3 regions of the Motilimonas sp. 1_MG-2023 genome follow, and region 1 is predicted to be linked to each of the others. Evidence: predicted binding sites of a transcription regulator. Region 1 holds the regulator's gene; each other region holds the start of a gene.
What was found. Region 1 encodes sigma-54, which starts transcription at its own class of promoters, with help from an activator protein. Its sites were predicted from a motif close to GTTGGCACGNNNNTNGNNT; they were not measured.
Positions count from the first base shown of each region.

Region 2: glnA (glutamate--ammonia ligase) is a predicted target of sigma-54. The motif match lies at 3,063-3,081, and genes of this name have one in related genera.
Region 3: Q4519_RS01300 (superinfection exclusion B family protein) is a predicted target of sigma-54. The motif match lies at 2,388-2,406, and genes of this name have one in related genera.

Region 1 covers NZ_JAUOPX010000001.1:133,293-138,414, forward strand. The annotation lists gene Q4519_RS00575 (HPr family phosphocarrier protein) at 1-32, opposite strand, end outside; gene rapZ (RNase adapter RapZ) at 33-878, opposite strand; gene ptsN (PTS IIA-like nitrogen regulatory protein PtsN) at 889-1,335, opposite strand; gene hpf (ribosome hibernation promoting factor) at 1,344-1,631, opposite strand; gene Q4519_RS00595 (RNA polymerase factor sigma-54) at 1,652-3,103, opposite strand; gene lptB (LPS export ABC transporter ATP-binding protein) at 3,155-3,880, opposite strand; gene lptA (lipopolysaccharide transport periplasmic protein LptA) at 3,880-4,413, opposite strand; gene lptC (LPS export ABC transporter periplasmic protein LptC) at 4,400-4,954, opposite strand; gene kdsC (3-deoxy-manno-octulosonate-8-phosphatase KdsC) at 4,951-5,122, opposite strand, start outside.
Region 2 covers NZ_JAUOPX010000030.1:16,892-22,013, reverse strand. The annotation lists gene glnL (nitrogen regulation protein NR(II)) at 1-830, opposite strand, end outside; gene Q4519_RS14955 (DUF4124 domain-containing protein) at 931-1,449, opposite strand; gene glnA (glutamate--ammonia ligase) at 1,583-2,992, opposite strand; gene typA (translational GTPase TypA) at 3,599-5,122, shown strand, end outside.
Region 3 covers NZ_JAUOPX010000002.1:41,268-46,389, reverse strand. The annotation lists gene Q4519_RS01305 (hybrid-cluster NAD(P)-dependent oxidoreductase) at 1-1,590, shown strand, start outside; gene Q4519_RS01300 (superinfection exclusion B family protein) at 1,723-2,316, opposite strand; gene hutG (formimidoylglutamase) at 2,745-3,680, opposite strand; gene Q4519_RS01290 (DNA/RNA non-specific endonuclease) at 3,809-4,741, opposite strand; gene Q4519_RS01285 (beta-N-acetylglucosaminidase domain-containing protein) at 4,891-5,122, shown strand, end outside.

The sequences.
Region 1 (5,122 bases):
TTTATGGTGATATGTTGCTCTAGCTGTAACATTTAACGTTTTTCCAAGGTGCGATGACGAACTTGCACTTGTTGTTCGTGGCGAAAGAATTCGGCGATTTTCTCGGCGATAAATACCGATCTGTGTTGGCCGCCCGTACAACCGATAGCGATAGTGACATAGCTGCGGTTATTGCGTTCAAGATGAGGCAGCCAAGTGCCAATCAAATTCTCTATTTGCCAGATAAACTTCATCACTAATGGCTGCTCTGTTAAGTAGTGTTGAACTTCAGCATCGAGTCCGGTTTGTGGTTTAAGCTCGGGGATCCAATGTGGATTAGGTAGAAAGCGCGCATCAAACACATAGTCTGCATCTTTTGGTAAGCCATTTTTAAAACCAAATGATTCAATGACTAATACCAATTCATGACTTTTTTGGCCGAGTACTCGTTGTTTTACCAACTCACTCAGCTCATGGATTGACATATCACTGGTATCAATGCGTAAATCGGCCGACTCAGAGATAGGCTCGAGCAAGGTGGTTTCTTGATCTATCGCTTGAGATAGCGATAGCTGCATTTTTGCTAGTGGATGTAAACGCCTGGTTTCACTGTAGCGACGTACCAAAATACTGCTACTGGCATCAAGAAATAAGGTGGTGAGATCAACCGATGCTTTGAGATCCTTAATGACGTGGTGTAATTCATTTTGGTCAAGGGGCAGGTTACGCACATCGATGCTAACCGCCACGGCATCGTAATTATCTTTAAGACTAGTAATTAAATCGGGTAGTAAGGGTAATGGCAGGTTATCGACGCAGTAATAGCCTAGGTCTTCCAATACTCTTAAGGCAACGGTTTTGCCTGATCCGGAGCGGCCACTGACGATGGTGAGTTTCATATTGCTCCCGTTATGACACGCAAATGAGTTCGAATAACTCCGCATCTGTTTTAGCCGCGCGAAGTTGGCGACAAATTTGTTTATCAGAAAGTTTACCAGCGATAAGTGACAAGGTTTTTAAATGTTGGCTACACTGGCTTTCTGGGACGAGAACGGCGAACAATAAATCAACGGGTTGATTGTCGATGGCACTAAAGTCTATCGCGGTCTCACATTGGATGAAAACGCCGGTAACAGGGTAATCATCACTGATACGAGCGTGGGGGATCGCAATACCCGCTCCAACACCTGTGGTGCCAAGGCGCTCACGCGTTAGTAGGTTTTCAAACACTACTTTAGGGTCAATATTGAGTTTTTGTCCTGCTAACTCACTGATGATTTCCAGTGCTTTTTTCTTGCTTGAACAAGAGACTGCACTCAAGGTGCAGTCTGGGGCTAATAATTCTTTTATATCCATATTTAAATTTAAGACTGTTTCAGCTTTTCCTTGTGTTTGATCACTTGGCGATCAAGTTTGTCAACTAACGAATCAATCGCGGCATACATATCTGTGTCTTGGGAGTTAGCAAATACTTCTCCGCCTGACAGGTGTAACTTGGCTTCAGCTATTTGATTCAACTTTTCGACGTTTAATATCACTTGTGCTGAGTTAATGCTATCAAAATGACGCTCTAATTTAGATAACTTAGTTTCAACGTAACTGCGCATTGAATCGGTGATGTCGATATGGTGGCCAGATAGATTAATTTGCATAAACATTCTCCTGTTGCAGCCTAAAGTAGGCTCTTACGTTGGTTGGAAGGCGGGATGTTCAAAGACTCGCGATATTTAGCGATGGTTCTTCGCGCAACCTTTATGCCTTGGTCAGCAAGCAGTTGAGTAATTTTACTGTCACTTAGGGGCTTAGCAGGGGTTTCTGCTGCCACTAATTTTTTAATTAAGGCCCTAATGGCGGTGGATGAACATTCGCCACCACTTTCTGTTGCAACATGGCTAGAGAAGAAATACTTCAACTCAAAGATGCCACGCGGCGTGTGCATGAACTTTTGCGTGGTGACACGCGAAATAGTGGACTCGTGCATTTCCACGGCTTCCGCGACATCGTTTAATACCATGGGTTTCATTGCTTCATCGCCGTATTCAAAAAAAGCAACTTGATGCTGTACGATACAGTTGGCCACTTTTAATAAGGTGTCATTACGGCTTTCTAAGCTTTTAATAAACCATTTGGCTTCTTGTAAATGTGAACGAATAAACTGACTGTCATCGGTGTTTTTAGTTTGTTTGGCAAAAGAAGCGTATTGATCATTAACGCGAATTTTGGGCATGCAATCTGGGTTTAGTTCGACGACCCAGCGACCTGATTTTTTTTGCACCGAGACATCTGGAACTATATATTGAGCGTCCATTTCAACAATCGCATTGCCTGGTCTTGGCTCTAAGGTATGGATCAGGCGCATGACTTCGCGTAGATCGTCTTCTTTTAGCTTAGTTTTACGGCTTAGAGTACGAAAGTCACGATTAGCGAGTAAATCCATATGCTCGTTGATCACCATTATGGCTTCTTCTAACCAGAGAGTGCCTTTTTCGATTTGATTCAGCTGGATTAACATGCATTCTTGCGCGGAACGAGCACCAACGCCGAGAGGATCAAAATGCTGCAATCGTTTAAGTACGGCTTCAACTTCGTCGAGCTCAACATCAAGAAAGTCAGAGGAGACACTATCTAATATATCTTCGCTAGAGACAGTCAAATAACCAGATTCGTCAATGGCATCGATAATGGCAAAGGCGATAGCGCGATCAGTTTCACTAAAGGGGGTTAACTCCATTTGCCAGATGAGGTGGTCATGTAGGTTAGCTGAGGTTTCACCTTGATAAATAAAATCGGCATCATCGCCACCTGAGCCGACACCTGAAGTGCTTGAACCTGTGCCCGTGGTAAAGGTGTCATCCCATGTTGAGTCTGTGGGAAGATCATCAGGAATGTCATTCTGCGCCATGGCCTCCGACGTTTCGAGTTGGCTAGATGTGTCGTTATCGTAGCTTTGCTCTTCGTTACCGTGGTCGTTTTCTTCTACTTCTAACAGCGGATTTGACTCAAGGGCTTCTTGAATTTCTTGCTGTAAATCTAATGTAGAAAGCTGCAACAAGCGAATAGCTTGTTGTAGCTGAGGGGTCATGGTTAACTGCTGACCTAAACGCAACTGTAGGGTTGGCTTCATTAAATTCCTGTTAGATATAAATCTTTAGATAACGGTTGTTACCTATAAAAACTATAGCTTGAATTGATCGCCTAGGTAGACTCGTTTTACTTGTTCGTTTTGTAAAATGTCTTCTGGCTTGCCAGCGGCAATCATTTCTCCATGACTCACTATATAGGAATATTCACATACATCTAGTGTTTCCCTCACATTATGGTCAGTGATTAATACGCCTAAGCCTCTGTCTCGTAAGTGTTCTATGATTTTTTTTATATCTATTACAGAGATAGGATCAACCCCAGCAAATGGCTCATCAAGTAAGATGAATTGAGGATCTGCTGCGAGTGCTCTGGCGATTTCAACGCGGCGTCTTTCGCCGCCAGAAAGGGACATCCCTTTACTATTTTTTATATGGGTAATATGAAATTCTTCAAGTAACTCGTTCAGTCTATCTTGTTTTTGTTCCGTGGATAGCTCATCTCGAACTTCTAGGATTGCCATGATATTTTGCGCGACCGTAAGGCGACGAAAAATAGAAGCTTCTTGTGGCAAGTAGCCAATTCCCTTCTGCGCGCGCACGTGCATTGGTTGGCTAGAAATTTCTTCATCATCAATAAATATCTGGCCTTCATCGCGCTTTACTAAACCGACTACCATGTAAAATGTTGTCGTTTTACCTGCACCATTGGGGCCGAGTAAACCAACAATTTGCCCCGTGTTCACTTGTAAACTAACGCCATTTACTACACGACGATTCTTATAACTTTTCGCTAAGTCTTTTGCTTGGAGTAATGCCATTATTGCGCCGCTTTATCTGTTGATTTATCTGATGACTTTGAGTTTTTCTTGCTATCGACTTGAGCGGGTAAAAATACGGTTCGGGTTTGAGTCTCGCCTTTTTTACCTTCAATCTGGCGTGTCTCAATGTTGTAGGTGATAGTTTCAGCGGTGTAGTTACTGTCTAACTGCTTTAAAGAGGCATTTTGGCTCAAGATTATCTGGTTATTTTTTTTGAGGTAACGAATTTTTTTTGCCTTTGCTTCTACTGGTTTACCATCATCCATCATTTGATAAAAAGTCGCTGGATTGCCAGTCGCAATCATTTCTTCTTCGCCGGGCTTATGGCGGATGCCAACCAATTTATTGGCGGTGAGCTTAATTGTTCCTTGTGTCACCACGACGTTACCTAAAAAAGTGGTGGTGTTACTGTCTAGGTCGGCTGTATTGGAATTGGCTCGGATAACAATTTCTTGCTCTGAGTCAGACTTAAGCGCGTAAGTAGGAGCACTTAGTAATACCAGTGATGCTAGTAATAATTTAAGGTTTTTCATTTAAATAAGTCGCCGTTACTTGGTTTAATAAACTGATGGTTTTACCTGATAGTTGACCAAATAATCCCGTGCCTGTTTGTTGCATTTGCTCTCCATATAAGGTGACTAAGTCATCTGAATGGATTTCATTCTTTATTAAATCTAGGGTGAGCTTGTCGGTGGTGATCAGATTTATGTGTTGGTCATGGGTCAAATTAGTGATGGTAACGTTGTTACTTAGTTCAAAGGTGTGCTGATCGAACAGAATGCCGTCGTCTCCGGTAATTTGCCACTGAGTTTGATCTTCATTGCGAAAAAGTAATAAAACAGGTTTCGCAAATACTGTCTTTAAGTCTTGTTGGTAATAATGCATTTGGGTGGCAAAAAGCCGGTAGTCAATTTTTCCTGCTTGGGTAAAGACAGCTCCTTTGACTTCATTAGCGATAAAGTAAGCTTCAGAAGGATCGCGCTCAGCAATAGGCGCTTCAGTGTGTTTAAAAAACTGCCAAGCGCCAAGAGAAACCATAAATAGTACGGATAACCAGATGTTGAGCTTTTTCATACACTGGTACCTTGTGCATGAGCCAACTCTCCACGAGCGTGCAATAGTAGATCGCAAAGCTCGCGCACAGCACCAAAGCCGCCTTTTATTGTTGTAACATAGTCAGCTTGTTGCTGCACTATTGGGTGTGCATCCGCTACGGCTACTGCTAAGCCAACCTGATTCATC
Region 2 (5,122 bases), on a different contig from region 1:
TGACCATGAATCGTGACTTGAAATACGGTGCGGGTAATGATCTTTATTTCGCCATTTTCGGTTTCAGCAAGGGCTTGCACCGCATTTTGTAAAATATTCAAAAAAGCTTGCTGCATTTGCTCTTGCTGCATTTCAAAGTCAGGGATACTGGGATCGTAATCCACCTTGATCTTAACGTTGTCGCCTTTGGTTAACTCGACTAAACGGCGCACTTTTTCTAATACGCTGTGAATGTTGTGAATTTCTTGCTGACCGGGACACTGTGGCCCGAGTAAGCGGTCAACTAAATTGCGTAATCGGTCGGCTTGTTCAATGATGATTTCGGTAAATTCTTTTAACTCTGCTGAAGGCAGCTGTTTCTCTAATAGTTGTGCCGCACCACGAAGGCCGCCCAACGGATTTTTTATTTCATGAGCTAAGCCGCGAACTAGCTCTTTTGCGGCTTGTTGTTGCGCATGTTGATAAATTTCTTGGCTTATTTTTTTTTGCTGGTCGATTTGGCGCATTTCGACCAAGGCATACACAAAGCCTGACTGATAAAAGGGGGTTGCCGTTAGTTCGACTAACACAGCCTGCCCGTCAATCACTAAAGTCACTTCATTGTCGGTAAAGCCATGACCTGAATGCAGGGTCTTTTGGATCAGCTCAAAATTTAATGAGGTATGTTCAAGCAGCTGATCAAAGCGTAAACCTGTTAAGCGTTTAATGCTTTGCGCCAGCAATTGTTCTGCCGCTGGGTTGGCATAGGTGATTTGCAGCGTTTCATCGAGTAAAAAAACGGCAGAAACTAAGTGCTCTAAAAGCGCTTCGGCTTGTTGACTGGATTGCAATGGCTCACCTTTTTTGTCTTTGCATCATTTTGGTGCGTTAGCTTAGGGCAAGCTCAGCTACACACCAGAATACAAAGACGAAAAGGTGATGTAGATCGAGCTAGCGTGATGCGCGGCGTAAATGTACGGTTATGATTTCAGATGATGCAATTATCTTGCCGTTTTTATCAATAAGTTGAACTTGTAAGCTGTGACTACCGCGATCGATATTCGTCGCTAGTAATGTGGTGGATTGATGCTTTTCACCAACTGGGGTACCGTCGATCAGTAACTGTAAGGTTTGGCCATCTTCAAAAGCCGGGGTGACATTGGTCACTACGCTAATATTACCCGTGTTATCAATAATCGTACTGTCGTGTTCAGGTGAGGTAATGCTAGCTTGATACTTGGTGTTAGACTTTGCAGCGACAGGTAAAGGTTTGGCACTGGTGATACTAGTGGGAGGAGCTGGAATTTTATGACTAGGTGAGATATTGATACGCACTTTTTCCGCACCATTTACTTTTTTGTCGGAATAGTGGGTGACACCATCTTTGTCAACCCAACGATACACAGTGTCGGTTTCGTTCGCTTGCAACGTTAAAGTATAAAAACTGAGTATTAGAAGTAAGTATTTCATTATTGCATCCTTTCTGCTTAACGCTGAGTTTGTCCTATGCGCAAAAATAAGGCAAGTAAGCAGCTGATACAAATGTGACTAATACAAAAAAACCCGCTAAAAAGCGGGTTTTTATTCAACTTAATACTGTCTCTTATACAGAGTAGTAAAGTTGGTATTCTAGTGGGTGTACTTCCATGTTAACACGCTCGTGCTCAGCGCCTTTAAGGCCGATGTAAGCATCGATGAAGTCATCAGAGAATACGCCGCCAGCAGTTAAGAACTCACGATCTTTATCAAGTGCAGCTAGTGCCTCTTTTAGTGAGTAAGCAACTTGTGGAATGGCTAGTGCTTCTTCAGCTGGTAGATCGTAAAGATCTTTATCCATTGCATCGCCAGGGTGGATTTTGTTTTTGATACCGTCAAGGCCAGCCATTAGTAGCGCAGAGAACGCTAAGTATGGGTTAGCTGTTGGATCAGGGAAACGTACTTCAATACGACGTGCGCGTGGTGAAGGTACTACTGGGATACGGATTGATGCTGAGCGGTTACGTGCAGAGTATGCAAGCATTACAGGTGCTTCAAAGCCTGGGACTAGACGCTTGTACGAGTTAGTAGAAGCGTTAGTGAAAGCGTTGATAGCGCGTGCGTGCTTGATAATACCACCGATGTAGTAAAGAGCCATTTCAGACAGGCCGCCATATAGGTCACCTGCGAAAAGGTTTTTACCGTCTTTTTGTAGAGACTGGTGCACGTGCATGCCGCTACCGTTGTCACCAACAAGTGGCTTAGGCATAAAAGTAGCTGTTTTTCCGTAAGCGTGCGCTACGTTATGAACAACATACTTGTAGATTTGGATTTCGTCAGCTTTAGATACTAAAGTGTTGAAACGACAAGCAATTTCGTTTTGACCAGCAGTTGCAACTTCATGGTGATGCGCTTCAACAACTAGGCCCATTTCTTCCATGATTAAACACATAGCGCTGCGGATGTCGTGTGAAGAGTCAACAGGTGCTACTGGGAAGTAACCGCCTTTAACGCCTGGACGGTGACCTGTGTTGCCGTCTTCGTATTCTTTACCCGTGTTCCATGCTGCTTCTTTGTCGTCTACTTTGTAGAAAACATTACCCATTTCTGTACCGAAACGTACGTCATCAAATAGGAAGAATTCTGGCTCTGGACCCACTAATACTTCTTCAGCAATGCCTTCGCTACGCATGAAGTCTTCAGCACGACGAGCGATAGAGCGAGGGTCACGGTCGTAACCTTGCATTGTGTCTGGTTCTAGGATGTCACAACGAATGTTAAGCGTAGTTTCGTCAGTGAATGGGTCGATAACAGCAGTAGATGCGTCAGGCATCATTACCATGTCAGACTTCTCGATGCCTTTCCAACCAGCGATTGAAGAGCCGTCGAACATTTTACCTTCAGTAAAGAAGTCTTCGTTTACTTGATGGTGAGGGATAGAGATATGTTGCTCTTTTCCTCGTGTATCAGTGAAACGTAAATCTACGAATTTAACATCATGCTCTTTGATTAGAGCTAATACGCTTTCTGCGGACATGCTTTATAACCTCCGGTGTCATCAATAATGATGGCTTGTAGTAAATAGACAAACTAACTGGTTTTGCTTAATGCTAAAAGCGTGCCAAATTTGTCATCCCTTGCAAATCAGGCTTTAAGGTGACCTTTAAAGCCCATCTTAAATGATTTATGCTCCAAAATGGTGCGTTGCTGGATCTTTGTGGTGCAACATGACCTCACCGCGCATTTGGGCTTGTTATTAATAACAGATGGTGCTCGGTTGAGCAATTCAGACCCCTTTAGTTAAGCTGTAAATGGTTAAATAAATATGTAATGACGATTTATCTTAGAAATTTGGCATAAATCGCTGGCTGCCATACCTAGGGTGGTAATAGTGGTGGAAATGGTTATTGGCCCAGTAAATAAGGGCTGCTTTTGCTGCACTTGGCTAAACTGTGCTGATAAAAGGGATTTAAAAAGTGGCTTTCTTCTGCAGTGACGGCTAATTTATTCGCTGAAATGTCCGTTAATCCCTCTATTTTTTGCTTTGTTATGAAATGTGATCGCATTAAAACTATTTTATTTGACAATTGATCTATACAATAACGCCGAAATTTTATCCAAACCAATTTTGAGGCACTAAGCTGTGTTAGAAAAATTAAGAAATATCGCAATCATTGCGCACGTTGACCATGGTAAGACTACTCTGGTTGATAAATTGCTTCAACAATCTGGCACTGTAGTGAGCCGTGGCGACGCTGAAGAGCGTGTAATGGACTCTAACGATCTTGAAAAAGAGCGTGGTATTACCATCCTAGCTAAAAACACTGCTATCGAATGGCATGATTACCACATCAACATCGTAGATACTCCTGGACACGCCGACTTCGGTGGTGAAGTAGAGCGTATCTTGTCTATGGTTGACTCAGTTTTACTACTGGTTGATGCAGCTGATGGCCCAATGCCTCAAACTCGTTTTGTAACGCAAAAAGCATTTGCTCAAGGTCTTAAGCCTATTGTTGTTATCAACAAAGTAGATAAGCCAAGTGCTCGTCCTGACTGGGTTGTTGATCAAGTGTTCGATCTATTCGATAACTTAGGCGCGACAGACGATCAGTTAGATTTTAAAATTGTATACGCATCAGCACTGAACGGTTTCGCCACTCTAGATATTGATGAGCCTTCAGATAACATGGAACCTTTGTTCCAAGCTATCGTTGATAATGTCTCTGCACCGGATGCTGACCCTGAAGGTCCATTCCAAATGCAAATTTCTCAACTTGATTACAACTCATACGTGGGTGTTATTGGTGTTGGTCGTGTTGCTCGCGGTAAAGTGAAAGTAAATCAGCAAGTAACGGTTATTGGTGCCGACGGTAAGACTCGTAACGGTAAAGTAGGTCAAGTTTTAGGTTATCTTGGCCTTGAGCGCCATGATGTTGAAGAAGCGAAAGCTGGCGACATTATTGCGGTATCTGGTTTAGGTGAGCTGAAAATTTCTGACACTATTTGTGACCAGAACAACGTTGAAGCCCTACCAGCCCTGTCTGTGGATGAGCCAACAGTTACGGTAACCTTCCAAGTAAACAACTCGCCGTTTGCTGGTAAAGAAGGTAAATACGTAACTTCACGTAACATCCTTGAGCGTTTAAACAAAGAGTTAGTCCATAACGTTGCGCTTCGCGTTGAAGAAACCGATGATCCGGATAAATTCCGCGTATCAGGCCGTGGTGAACTTCACCTAGGCATTCTAATCGAAAACATGCGTCGTGAAGGCTACGAGTTAGCAGTTTCACGTCCAGAAGTTATTACGCGTACTGTTGATGGTGAGCTACAAGAACCATACGAGACTGTAACGATCGATGTTGAAGAAGAGCATCAAGGCTCTATTATGGAGCAAATTGGCTTACGTAAAGGTGAGTTAACCAATATGTCTCCAGATGGTAAAGGTCGTATCCGTATGGACTTCCTGATCCCGAGCCGTGGCTTAATTGGTTTCCAAACTGAATTTATGACATTAACGTCAGGCTCAGGTTTGATTTACCATACTTTTGATCACTATGGCCCGCACAAAGGTGGCATGATTGGTCAACGTAAGAATGGTGTACTCATTGCTAATGCAACGGGTAAAGCATTGACCAACGCCTTGTTTAACTTACAAGAGCGTGGT
Region 3 (5,122 bases), on a different contig from region 1:
TACGATACTTGGTTTAGCGATTATCTCGGCATGCCTTGTCGGTTATTATTTTTTGGCGAGCAAAGTGAGCGTTTGGTTTCAGGTCATCAAACGCAAGTTAGTTTTGCTGATGGCTATCCGTTATTACTGATTTCAGAAGCGTCGTTGGCCGATTTGAATGAACGGGCAGATGAAACTGTGCTGATGGATCAGTTTCGGCCTAATTTAGTCATAAAAGGTTGCAGCGCATTTGCTGAAGATAGTTGGAAAACTATCCAGATTGGTGAAGTGAAGTTTGCGTTAGTGAAACCTTGTTCTCGCTGTGTTTTTACCACCTTAGATCCCCTCACTGGAGAAAAAAGCCCTGTTAATGAGCCTTTAAACACGTTACAAAAATACCGTAAAGGGGATGATGGGCAGGTGTATTTTGGGCAAAATTTACTGGCGCTTAACAGTGGTAAAATTTCGGTGTTTGATACCGTAGAAGTGCTGGAATATCATCAGCCCGTTGAATATGTTAATCATGCGCCTAAAGTGCGTGAAATTAGCAGTGTTGATAGTCGTTTAGATTGGCCAAAGCAACAGGCTAAACCCTTGTTATGTGTTGCTGTAACAGAAGAAAGTCATGACGTAAAAACCTTCCGTTTCAGCTGTCCAACATTGCCAAGGTTTAGTTATTTAGCGGGTCAGTACATTAACATTGAGGTGTTGATTGATAATAAACCTTATAAGCGCACTTACACATTGTCGTCAACGCCTACGCGTCCCGATTTGTTGAGTATCACAGTGAAAAAGCTATCTGGTGGAAAGGTTTCATCATGGCTCCATGAGCATTTAACGGTGGGTCATTCTATTACAGCTTTCGCACCCGCAGGTAGTTTTCACCTACAAAAGGCTTTGCCTGAAGCGCCTCTACTATTGATTTCGGCTGGCGTGGGGATAACGCCTATATTGGCCATGCTCAGAGCAATCACTGATCAGCATCAAGCGCGGGATATCGTGTTTATCCATGGCGCGAAAACGGTAAAAGACTTAATTGCTTACCAAGAGCTTAATTTCTTTAGCTCGCTGCTTCCTAAACTCTCTATTCATTACTTTTTGAGCCGTGAGACTCAACACGATTCCCATCAAGAAATAGTAGGATCGAAAGCTGAACTGCATTACGGACACATTAATCAAGCTGCATTAGCCACTGTCTCCGCTCTATCTGAGCGTACGACCTTTGTTTGCGGCCCCAATATGTTTATGGAGCAAATAAAACAATCATTACTGCAGTTAGGTTTACCCGAAGCGCAGTATTTTGATGAAAGCTTCGGTCAGAAAGCCAGTTTTGGTGGTAGCAAAAAACAGGTCAATATTTTGTTTGATAGTTGGGATACGTATGTTGAGGGCGATAATCAACTGACATTATTAGAGCAGGCAGAGCAAGCGGGATTGAGCTTACCTTTTTCTTGTCGCGGCGGTATGTGTGGGGCTTGTAAAGTGCAGCTACATTCAGGGGAAGTTAGGCGGCTAAGTGATTCAGCTTTGACCCCTGATGAAGTTGAATCGGGTGTCGTTCTCGCTTGTAGCTGTGTACCGCAATCGGATCTCGTTATTGGGCAGGCTTGATACTGTTTTTGTATGTGAGCTTGGTTTTGTAGGTGGCTTAATCAACTTGCTATGGCTTTGGCCTGATATGCTATTGTCAAAAAGGCGTCGCAATTGGCGCCTTTTTGACTAACTCACAGAGGAAGAGTTAATTTAGCTACGCATACCGATAAAATTTTGACGGGCATATTCAGGGCGTGCCGATTTCAACAGCTCTACCTCAGCCTCAGTCATTTTACCTTGTGGTAATCCAAGTAGTTTATGAGTTAACAAAGGTCGGGCGGCCAAGTTAATTGATAATTTAACAATGCGGCGTTCACCGTTGATTTCTTGGGTTGATAAGGCAGGTACTAATACACCCGCCTCCAATAAATTTGCCACCGCTGGCTCGTTTAATGGCAATGACAACATATTCTTCCGTTGGATAATATATTCCCGCAGAACGGCCTTTTCTTCAAAGTCTAAGCGCTTAATCATACTCATCATTCGCTTATTTTGCTCTTCTTGTTCGGTTTTGTTAGTTAGTTTGAAGTGTATGAATAGCAATAACTTAGCAATGAAGTATGAGGCGCTAACAATAATAGCGATGCTTAAATAGGGACTAAGTTGGCTACGCAGTGTCAGCATATTCAATGACTGAGCTAAACCGTCTGGTAGTAACACAATAAATATGCTGGCCAGTAATAACCAAGCCATTAACAAGCTAATTTGTACGTTCATTGAAAATTGTGTGATGATTTGTTTCATGTGACATCCCCTGTTTACCCTATGAGCGTTAACACAAGTGTGAATAGCTCTTTCTATTACTGAATAATACCAAGCAAAAACGATGCCAAGGTTATGTAGAGGATGATTAAGCTAAGAAAAACGGCAGCGATAGCGATTGCTATCAGTGCCGTTTGTGCTTGAAAGGAGTCTTTATTGTTTTTCCAGAACGATATTACAACAATGAAATAAGGTGTAATTGGCCGCGCCAACATTCACCGGAGAAGTCCCTGATTGAAACTAATCCAGATCGGATATCATAACTGATTACTACGCCTTCACTGAAATCTAGATTCCGTCTGGGATATGAAACCAATTTTCCAACCCACATAAGCTAAGTTCGCTAAGTCTAAATTAAGCTTCCTTATTTTAAGTGGGCTATATGACACTATTTTTACATTTGCAGTTATTTATTTTGCGAGTTGGCTAATTAAGCGTGCCGCTACATTTGCTGTGCGGTTATCTTGATCAAAATTTGGGTTATATTCACATATATCAGCCAGTTTCAATTTACTGCGGGCATTTTTCTTGATCGTAATTAGCAGGTGCTCAAGTAACTCTAAAGGCATGCCATAGGCTGCGGGAGCGCTGACACCAGGCGCTATGTAGGCGGGTAGCACGGCTAAGTCGATACTAACATAAATGGCATCCACTTCACTGATAAATGAACGCAGCCCTGCTTTAATGGTATCGATATTATTCCAATGTAAATCGGTATCGTATTTGTATTGCACGCCAAACTCTCTCGCACGAGCAAAAAGAGCTTGGCTGTTACTTATTTTGCTCACACCTAAGCAAAGATAACTCAAATGGCGTTGTTGTTGGTTAGCCCGTTTCATTATTTGAAAAAATTGGCTACCAGATGAGCCACCATCTTGATCGCTGCGAATATCAAAATGGGTATCGAAGTTAATCACGCCAATTTTTTGTCCTGCATCAAGGTGTTGTTCTAGTCCTTGATAGCCGCCAAACGCAAGCTCTTGTCCACCTCCTAAAATGATGGGGAAGTGTCCTTGTTTGAGGATATTGTTCACCATAATGCCCAAATCTTGCTGCGCTTTTGCTAGTTCAAACCACTCACAATCTAGATTGCCTGCATCGTAGACGGGGGTGTCTAAGTGCCAAGCAAGATTGGCAAGGACTCGGCGTATCGCCTCTGGGCCTTTTGCTGCGCCATGGCGACCTTTGCTTTTGCGAACGCCTAGATCACAAGGGAAGCCAACTAAGCAGGTGCCTGGTGTATCGTCTACAGCTAGTTTAGTCACCTTGTTGTGCCAGCGAATTGCCAGCTCACTTTCTTCGCGGTCTTGCTTACCGAGCCAAAGGGGAGAGGATAAGTTTGTCATTGTTATATGTCTCAATATGTTAGCAGATTTCAGTTTGGCACATTTAGGTCAAACTGAAACCTTGAATGCCGCCCTAAATGAACAAAAATAATACAATTGTGAACTGCTCCAAATGTTTACTCGCTTGTTTAAAAGCAGAGTGACTCACAGGCCAAGCCATCGTTGTCATTATCAAGTCGATCAATGCCGCAGCTATTGAGGTAAAACTGCGCTTCTTGGCAGCTTGTCATTTCGTTGCAGTAATACTTATCTTGGCAGCTAAAAGCTTGATGATCAGGTGCGGCCTTGTTGGTTAGTTGGCATAAGCTAAGCAGGGTATTTTTATTGGTATTGAATGGTTGAAATAGGGACAAATTAGATAGCTGCTCTAATTGATACATAGTGACCTGAAACTGGTTAATTTCAGATAGATCAAAGCGCTGATGAGGGATAATAAATGCCATGTTAGTGTTTGCTGCTTGTGGTGCTAAATAGGCTTTAAAGTAGGCCGAGGGAATGCGCACTTTGTTATTCATCCACTGATTGTCTTGCTTGCTGTATAACGGGCCGGTGACAACTTTTAGCGCGCCGACTTGCTGAGTACATTGGCGCTCCCAAGTTTCTAATTCAGCCCAGCCTTGGCGGTTAAATTCGGCCAGTTGCGGAGCAATATTACTCATTAAAAAAGATTGCTTGGCAGAGGCAACTGTAAAGTCCATTGAAGCGGCTGGGGCTAAGTGTCCACGGTCATAGCCTGATCCGATGTAATCTGCGGGCGTAACCTGTGCCGAAACTGGCAAGGAAGCATCGCTACTAAAAGATTCGATACTTACAAAGCCAGAGATACGCTCAGGGGTTAAGGTGTAACTAACCCAATCTGCAACTCTATTTAGGTAGTTAAAGCCTACGGTATAACCATCGCGGCAGATAGTTTGGTCTGATTGACTAGGAATATCTATTTTTGAACAAGTGAGGGGTGAGCTGGGATCATTATCTGTGGCTTGCTGCATCTCTATGGCGTTATTACTGGATTGGCAGGCAAGTAATGCAAAGGAACAAGTGATGACGAGTAATTTTCGCATAAATGTTAATTTTATTGGTTTTTTGATTATTAACTTAGGCGTAAGTTCAGGTTCATGCCAATCAATAAGGGTAACCTGTGAGCTAGCCCCTTAGTTTTTCATTAGTTTTTGTTTTATGCTGAAGGAAACGAATAGCGAAGGATAGGATAATGCAACAAGGGTTTAACCTCGGCGTGATCGAAGGTTTTTATGGTAAGCCTTGGTCTTGGCAAACGCGTGAGCAATATAGTGATTTTTTATTGGAGCAAGGTTACGGCGCTTATATTTACGGTCCTAAGTTTGATCTAAAGTTGCGCGAAGAGTGGCAGAAACCTTGGACCGTTCAGGAGTTTAATCACTTAAAGCAACTTGCCACTTGTTATCAACAAGCGGGGCTTAAAT